DNA from 2 places in the Pseudoflavonifractor sp. genome. Region 1 is predicted to be linked to the other one. Evidence: predicted binding sites of a transcription regulator. Region 1 holds the regulator's gene; the other holds the start of a gene.

Region 1 (4,420 bases):
CGAGAAGCTGGAGCTGAAGAACGGCCGGATCATGTGGCCGGTGCGCACCGCCCTGTCCGGCAAGGCCGTCACCCCCGGCGGCGCTGTGGAACTGTGCCACATCCTGGGCCGGGACGAGGCCCTCGCCCGCATCCGCAAGGGTATCACCCAGCTGGGCGGCTGAGTCTCCCCTACTATTTCCGTGTTCTCATGACAGAGGGCCGGGCGCGCGTGCGCCCGGCCCTTCGTTCTTATGTTCAGTCTGCTCTCTCAGCAGCCGCAGTTATTGCCGCAGCCGTTGTTGCAGCCACCCATGCTCCCGCCGCCGCAGCAGCAGCACAGAATGATGATGAGGATGATGATCCACAGGCAGCCGCAGCCACCCCAGCCGGAACCGTTATTGCAGCACCCCATAATGAAGTACCTCCTGAAATGAAATGGAGACCGGCTGCCGGAGTCTGCCCTGCGGCTTCTCCTGCGCGGCCTCACTTCATACTATGCCCCACGCCCTGATTGGTGCGGGCCGCGGCATCACAGGCTGAGATGGAAAGAATAAATCCCCGGCAGTCCATTGGGCTGCCGGGGATTTCGTTATGCAATTCGCTCTGTCACCACGCTGTCCCGCACCTTCTTGACCTTGGCGGCATCCAGCGTACCCACCGAAGAGAGATGGCTGAGCAGGGTCCCGCCGGACTTCATCTTGGCGTCCAGCGCGTAGTAGGACACATAGGCCACCTGGGCCCGAAGGAAGGGCTCCTCCACCAGCAGCTTGTACTCCCCGTCGGTGATGCACCCCAGCTCCAGGCTGCGCAGCAGCGCCGAATCCCACTGGAAGTCCGGGTTGTCGCCGCTGTCCTGATAACCCAGTGCCCGGAGCACAAAGGTCATATACTCACCGGCAGTGATGGTCACATAGGGGGCAAAGTACAGTTCCGGGCTGTCCGCACCCACGCCCTTGGTATACCCCTTGGCATAGGCGTAGGTCACGTAGTTCTGACACCACTCAGGCACGTCCACAAAGGGACAGGGGTCTGTGACAGCCAGAGCCGCCTCTTCCTCTCCCAGCAGACGCAGGAACATGATCAGTCCCTCAATCCGAGTGGGGGCGTTCTCCAGCATCAGCCCATCGCCGTAGGCCGTATCGCCGCCCTTGAACAGTCCCATCTCCTTCAGGGCGTTGGCCAGCTCGTTGTAGTCCGTGGCATCGCTTTTAGTGACCGAATAAAACCCCTGAGGCGCCAGCACAGCGGTGTCTGAGGTAATGGTCAGCTGGCACATGGTATTCTCCGCGGCCAGATAGCGGTGCTGGGCCGTCATGGCCGTGCCGGAGGCCACGTCAGCGGCTGTGGTCATATCCACCACGCCGCCCGAGGTGTAAGAGATGGTGGCGGACCCGGCCAGCAGCATGCCGCTGGAGCCGGTGTCCAGCGTGATGACATCCCCCCGCTTGAACCGCTGCTCGGTAAAGGAGGCGGCATATCCCCCGCCCTCCCCGGCCAGCGCGTCCGCCCGGGCCTGGTACAGCTCAGCCTGCGTCTTGAGCTTGGTCAGCGCGTCATTGTAGACCCCATTGAGCCCGCTCTCGATCTCCTTGTCCGCCTGTGCCACGGTCTCGGGAATATAGGTATTGGTCAGATAGGACTGGGTCAGCAGCGGGTCAGATGCACTTCCGCCCGCCGCTACCGCCGCCACACAGCCGGCCAGCAGAAGCATAGCCAGCAGGGCTGCCGCAATTCGTCTCATATTTTACTCCCGGGGTCTCAGTCTGTCTCGGAAATCATATAGCTCAGCGCCAGCAGGCTGTCGGCAAAGTGCACGTCCTCAATGATCACATTGCCGGCGTCAGGCAGGTTCAGCTCAATATTGGTGAAGTTCCAGATGCCCTTCACGCCGGCGGCCACCAGACGCTCCGCCAGGCCATTGGCCACCCGGCCGGGAACGGTAAGCACGCCCACGCTGGTGGGATGCTCCTTCATATACTCCTCCAGCGTATCCGCATGGCGGATGGTCACGCCGCCGATGGTGCTGCCCACAATATCCGGGTTCACATCAAAGGCCGCCGTCAGCTGGAAGCCGTTCTTCTCAAAGTGGAAGTTCTCAATCAGTGCCCGGCCCAGGTTACCGGCGCCCAGGATCACCGCCGTATGAGAGCGGTTCATACCCAGAATGTCGGAGATCTCACCCCGCAGCTTCTCTACATTATAGCCGTAGCCCTGCTGGCCAAACTCGCCGAAGCAGGACAGGTCCTGCCGGATCTGAGATGCGGTCAGGCCCATGGAGCTGCCCAGGGCGTTGGAGGAAATCCGGACAGTACCGGCTTGAAAGAGATCGTTCAGATGGCGGTAATACCGCGGCAGACGCCGGATTACGGCGCTGGATACCTTCTGCTTTCTCATCGTTTCATCACACTCACTCTGTTTTCGTTGGCTGTATTTTTCCCGTGAGGCGGGTTTCGTACTTATTTTATTAGTTTACCCCAGTACCGTGCACTTGTCAATTTTTTTCACGCTCTTTCCCGCTGCACCCCTTTTGCCTTTCGCTTTTTTGCCGCGTATGCTATAATTATGGCGTCAAAAATCAGCTCTACCCCGCTTTTCTGTTTCACCATCCGCAATGCGTCAAGGAGGAACCTCTATGCTGAAAGAACTGTTTGACCGCCGCAGCATCCGCCGCTACACTGACCGCCCCATCCCGGAGGAGGTCATCACCGAGCTGCTCCGGGCCGCCATGAACGCCCCCTCTGCCCGCAACACCCAGAGCTGGCGTTTCCTGGTCATCACCGACCGGAAAACCCTGGACGACATCCCGTCCCTCCAGCCCTACACAGGCATGATGCGTCAGGCTCAGGCCGCCATCATGGTCATGGGCGACCGCAGCGCCGAGGCCAGCGAGGGGTATCTGTACGTCAACTGCGCCGCCGCCATTGAAAACCTGCTGGTGGAGGCGGTACACCAGGGACTGGGCGCATGCTGGTGCGCGGTGGCCCCCAAGCCGGAGCGGGTTGAGGGCTTCTCCCGCTACTTCCGGCTGGACGACACCCTGCTCCCCGTGGGCATCGTAGCCCTGGGCTGGCCCGCCGAGGAGCGGCCCAGAACAGACCAGTACGACCCGGACAAGGTCAGCTTCTGGAAGGGCTGACAATCAAGCCGCAGCGGCGCCCTTACGGGCGCCGCTGCGCTTTTCTCAGTGGTTGGCCAGCTGGTAGACCAGATAAATCTCGTCCTTCTCCATGGGGTGGAGCTGTCCCACCCGGCGGCCGCCGTAGTAGGTGGAACGCACAGCCAGGTCCCGGAGGGTAGCATCGTCCTGCACGCCCATGGCCTGGCTGAAGCAGATGGGCAGCTTCAGCACATGGCGGAAATACTGCTCGGTGGCCCGGATGGCCGCCAGAGCGGCCCGCTCCTCATCTCCATCCTGGATACCCCAGACATTCCGGCCAAAGCGGGCGAAGCGGCCGGGGGCATCCCGGTACACATACCGGGCCCAGGCAGGCCACATGATGGTCAAGCTCTCGCCATGGGGAATGTCGAACATGCCCGAGAGCTCGTGGCCCAGGGCGTGGGCAGAGAAGTCCTTGGGCTGGCCCAGACCGGTGAGGCCGTCATGGGACAAGCTGCCGCACCACATAATCTCGGACCGGGCCTTCAGGTCCTCCGGGTTGTCCATGGCCACCCGCCCGTACTCAATCACCGTGCGGAGCAGCGCCTCGGCAATACCGTCGGTGAGGGCGTTGTCGGTCTGGACGCTGAAATAGCGGTCCATGGTGTGCATCATGATGTCAGCCACGCCGCAGGCCGTCTGCCGGGGCGGCAGAGTGCATGTCAGAGCGGGATTCATAATGGCAAAATCCGGCTGGTTGAAGGGGGTGTTGATGCCCTTCTTCTGACCATTCCCCTCGTTGGTGAGCACGGCGGAGTCCGACGTCTCACTGCCCGCCGCCGCGATGGTGAGGACGGATCCTTTTTTCAGCGTGGCCGTCACCTTGGCCTTGCCGCTGTAATAGTCCCAGATGGGCACGTCGGGCCGGGCCAGACCGTGGGCCACCGCCTTGGCCGTGTCGATGACGCTGCCGCCGCCCACTGCCAGCACAAAGTCGATGCCCTTGTCCCGGAACTTGTCCACCGTCTCCTGAGCCAGGCCCAGGTGGGGATTGGGCTGTACGCCGCCCACCGCCTGCCAGGGCAGTCCGGCCGCCTCCAGCGAGGCGGTAACACGGTCCAGCAGGCCGCTGCGCACCGCGCTGCCGCCGCCGTAGATGACCAGCACGTTGCTGCCACCGGCGTCCCGGATCGCCTGTCCGGCCTGAGTCTCCGTATTCTCACCAAAAATAACCTTGGTCGGTACATGATAGGTAAAGGCATTCATTTCAAAATTCCTCCTTGCGGCAGAACTGATATCCGGCAACCAGTATACTACAAATCCAGACAAAAGGCCATATCCG
Region 2 (4,420 bases), on a different contig from region 1:
CTTGGGCGGCAGCGGAGACGGGGAGGAGGGAGCCTCCCCCGAGGCGGCCAAAATTCTGCTCCGCAAGCTCGTCGAGGAGGAGGACAAGGCCCATCCCCTCTCCGACCAGAAGCTGAGCCAGCTGATGGGAGAGCAGGGCTGTGTTATCTCCCGGCGCACAGTGGCAAAGTACCGGGACGAGCTGGGCATTCCCAGCACCACCGGCCGCAGGCAGTACGAAAAAACAATGTAAGGACGGTATGACACGTGAAATTCAAGGCAGTGCTCTTTGATTTTGACTACACCCTGGGAGACGCCACCGAGTCCATTGTGGCCGGCTTCCGCCACGCCTTTGCGAAGATGGGATACCCCGAGCCCACCGAAGAAGCCATCCGGAGCACCGTGGGCTACCTGCTCAAGGATGAGTATACCATGCTCACCGGCGACAAGGACCCGGAGCGGCAGGAGGAGTTTGTCCGGCTGTTCCAGGAGGTCTGCCGCCCCATGCAGCCCAAGACCACCAAGCTGCTGCCCGGCGCCCGGGAGCTGCTGGAGGCGCTGAAAAAGGAGGGGGTGCCCATGGGGATCATCACCTCCAAGCGGGACTCCGCCCTCCAGGCGGTGCTGGAGGCGCTGAATATCCGGGATATGTTTGCCCTCACCATCTCGGGCGACCAGGTCCACGCCCCCAAGCCCGACCCCGCCGGTCTGCTCCGGGCCATGGAGACCCTGGGCGTGACTGGGGATGAGGTGCTCTACTGCGGCGACACGGTGCTGGACGCCGGGACTGCCCAGCGGGCCGGAACCCACTTTGCCGCCGTGACCACCGGCACCACCCCTGCCGGGGACTTTGCGGACTACCCCTGCGACTATGTGGCCCGGGACATGGCGGAGCTGCGGGCCTGGCTGGGGCTGTAATCCAGAGAAACTTTAAAATAATCAGGTCTTATCTTAACACTTTCTTGAAACAATCGCAGTACCATACAGGCAGAACGAAGCGAGCGAAGGAAAGGAGGACTGGCCATGGAACTCATCGCGCTGATGATTGCCGCTGCCGGAATCCTGCTTGTCATGAGCGGCAGGCTGGGACAGGAGACCAGATGACGTTCTGCCCCCGCGGAAGCGGGAAACCAGAAAACACCCCCCGGAACCATCGGTTCCGGGGGGTGTTTTTGTTATATTCCGGGGATTAATTACTTGGCGTAGTCAGCGGCAGACTGACCGGAGATGCGGCCGAAGACGATGAAGTCAGCCACAGCGTTGCCGCCCAGACGATTGGCGCCGTGGATACCGCCGGTGACCTCGCCGGCGGCGAAGAGGCCGGGGATCACATTGCCCTCAGTGTCCAGCACCTGGGCGCTGGTGTCGATCTGCACGCCGCCCATGGTGTGGTGCACGCCGGGAGCGATCTTGATGGCGTAGTAGGGAGCGGTGTCCAGAGGATTGGCGAAGCTGGTGCGGCCGAACTCGGCGTCGGTGCCAGCGGCCACAGCGGCATTCCAGGTATCCATGGTGGTGGCGAAAGCGTCAGCGGGGACGCCCATGGCCTCAGCCAGGGCCTCGTAGCTGTCGCCCTGGACGGTGTAGCCAGCCTTGATGTAACCGGCGATGACGCTGGAGGCGTCCACCATCTTCTGGTCCACAACCAGCCAGGCATAGCCGCCGGTCTGGGCCAGCTCAGCGGCGGACACGGCGTCACGGGTGCCGACCTCGTCGCAGAAACGCAGGCCCTCGGCGTTGACCAGGATGGCGCCGTCGCCGCGGAGACCCTCGGTGATGAGGGCGGAGGTCTTCTGCTCAACAGTGGGGTGAATCTGGATCTGGTCCATGTCAACGGTGGCGGCACCCACGGCCTCGGCCATCTTGATGCCGTCGCCGGTGATACCGGGGGCGTTGGTGGTGACGAAACCGTCCAGCTCGGGCTTGAGCTCGGCCACCATCTCCAGGTTGGCGCCGAAGCCGCCGGTGGCCAGCACCACGCTCTTGGCGTTGACGGTGTAGCCCTCAGCCTTGACGCCCACAGCGGCACCGTCGGCCATCAGGATCTCAGTGGCGGGGGCGTTGAAGATGATCTGCACGCCGTTGTCCTCGCAGGCCTTCTGGAGGATGGGGATGAGGTAGGAGCCGACGGAGATGGTCTTGCCCTCGGCGTCCACGGGGCGGTGGATGCGCTTGACGCTGGCGCCGCCGAAGGAGCCCACGTTGTGCAGGTCAGCGCCGATGGTGGACAGCCACTCAATGGCGGAAGCGGAGTTGGAGGCCAGGGTCTCCACCAGGTCGTAGTTGTTCAGGTTCTTGCCGCCCACCAGGGTGTCCAGGATGAACAGCTCCACGCTGTCAAAGTAGCCGGTGGGGTTGGCCTTGTAGGCGTCGTACTGCGCCTGAACGGTGGCCACCAGGTCAGAGAGCTCAGGATAGGTCTCGGCGGCGGTGGACAGGGTCTTCTCCACGCCGGCGTCCTCGGTGAACTCGTTGGTGTCCTGCCACTCGGTCTTGGCGGCGTTCATGCCGCCGGTGGCGCGGACGGAGTTGCCGCCCACCATGCCGGTCTTCTCCAGCAGGACCACGGTCTTGCCGGCCTGAGCGGCGGTGATGGCGGCGGTCATACCGGCGCCGCCGGCGCCCACGACCACCACGTCAGCCTCCAGGGTCTGCTCCTCAACGGTGACGTCGGCGCCGCCGGAGACAGGAGTCAGGGCGGTGGGATCCACACCGGCGGCAGTCAGAGCGGCGTTCACAGCCTCGATAAAGCCGGTGCTGGTGAAGGTGGCGCCGGAGACGGAGTCGATCTGACTGGACTGGGCGTCCACCACGGCCTGGGGCAGGCTCTCCAGAGCCACCTCGCCGATGGCCTCGGTCTCGCTGGACTTCAGGACCTCTACCTTATCAATCTTGTCAGCGGACAGGGTGACGGCAACCTTGATAACGCCGCCGTAGCCCTGGGCCTCACCCTCATAGGTGCCGGGGGTGAACTTGCCCTCGGCTGCGGGAGCGGAGCCACTGGGCTGGGCGCTGCCGTCAGGCGTGCCGCCGGTGCAGGCGGTCAGGCTGAAGACAAGAGCGAGCGCCAGGAACAGAGCGCTGAGTTTCTTCATCATTCCGTGTTCTCTCCTTCTATTAATATTAGGGATGGATTTCATACCAAAACACTTACTGTTTTGGCGGCATCCCTTTATACCATAGGATGGGAGAAAAAGCAATAACTTTGTTGTTAATTTGTCAATTATTTGGACATGATTGGTTTATATACACAAAAGAGGCCTATATTTGCAATGTAAAATGGGTAATGTAAAGGAAGAAGGCGACTTTACAGACCCTTTACAAACTGCTGTGGGACAACTTTACAAACGCCAAGTATACTAATCCATGTTCGAAGGAACAACACGAAATGAAGAAATGAACAAGACGATTGGAGACTGAACAAGATGAAAAAGATTTCTGCACTCTTTCTTGCCCTGGCCATGTGTGTGGGCCTGATGGCCGGCTGCAGCAGCACCGGCGATACCACCCCCAGCGACCAGCCCAGCACCTCCCCCTCCGCCAGCACTGAGGTCAGCACCCAGCCCAGCGAGAACACCGAGTTGTCCGGCACTGTGAACCTGAACGGCTCCACCTCCGTGGAGAAGCCCATCCTGGCTATGGCCGAGGCTTTTATGGAGATGTACCCCGACGTGAAGGTCAACTATGACCCCACCGGTTCCAGCACCGGCATCAACGCCGCTCTGGAGGGCACCTGCGATGTGGGTCTGGCCAGCCGTGACCTGAAGGACGAGGAGAGCTCTCAGGGCCTGACCGCCACCGTGTTCGCCCTGGACGGCATCGCCATCATTGTCAACAGCGAGAACCCCGTGGCCGACCTGAGCCTGGAGCAGATTGCCGGCCTGGCCAACGGCACCATTACCAACTGGAGCGAGGTGGGCGGCAGCGATGCCCCCGTGGTCCTCATCGGCCGTGAGGCTGGCTCCGGCACCCGCGACGGCTTCGAGTCCATCACCGGCACCGAGGATGTCTGCGTCTACTCCCAGGAGCTGACCTCCACCGGCGCTGTCATCCAGGCTGTTGCCGGCAACCCCAACGCCTTCGGCTACGCCTCCCTGTCCGCTGTTGAGGGCAACGACGGTGTGAAGGCTGTCTCTGTTGAGAACGTGGCTCCTTCCGAGGAGACCGTTCTGGACGGTACCTACAAGGTGCAGCGCAACTTCAACTTCGTGTTCAACAGCAGCAGTGAGCTGTCCGATGCCGCCCAGGCGTTCGTGGACTTCGCCCTCTCCGCTGACGCCGCCGACCTGATTACCGGCGCCGGCGCGGTGCCCCTGGCCTGATAAAAACCCCGACCTGTTGGCCTGAGACACCTCCGCACAGCCTGCGGAGGTGTCTCAGGCTGACTGAATGTCCGCCCGAAAGGAGACTTTTCCAACTATGGATGAAACGCTGCATATCT

Evidence for each region. The regulator Rex, encoded in region 1, represses fermentation and respiration genes when NADH is low (regulators of the CRP and FNR family bind a similar motif). The targets are predictions, from matches to a motif close to ATTGTTAANNNNTTAACAAT.
Region 2: ACOX7T_RS11375 (flavocytochrome c) is a predicted target of Rex. The motif match lies at 3,184-3,203, and genes of this name have one in related genera.

The regions. Positions count from the first base shown of each region.
Region 1 covers NZ_JBMNPX010000013.1:29,965-34,384, reverse strand. The annotation lists gene gltX (glutamate--tRNA ligase) at 1-163, shown strand, start outside; gene ACOX7T_RS10860 (hypothetical protein) at 250-393, opposite strand; gene ACOX7T_RS10855 (hypothetical protein) at 571-1,722, opposite strand; gene ACOX7T_RS10850 (redox-sensing transcriptional repressor Rex) at 1,740-2,375, opposite strand; gene ACOX7T_RS10845 (nitroreductase family protein) at 2,614-3,117, shown strand; gene ACOX7T_RS10840 (iron-containing alcohol dehydrogenase) at 3,163-4,344, opposite strand.
Region 2 covers NZ_JBMNPX010000014.1:58,369-62,788, forward strand. The annotation lists gene rpoN (RNA polymerase factor sigma-54) at 1-232, shown strand, start outside; gene ACOX7T_RS11370 (HAD family hydrolase) at 247-897, shown strand; gene ACOX7T_RS11375 (flavocytochrome c) at 1,173-3,077, opposite strand; gene ACOX7T_RS11380 (phosphate ABC transporter substrate-binding protein PstS family protein) at 3,405-4,301, shown strand.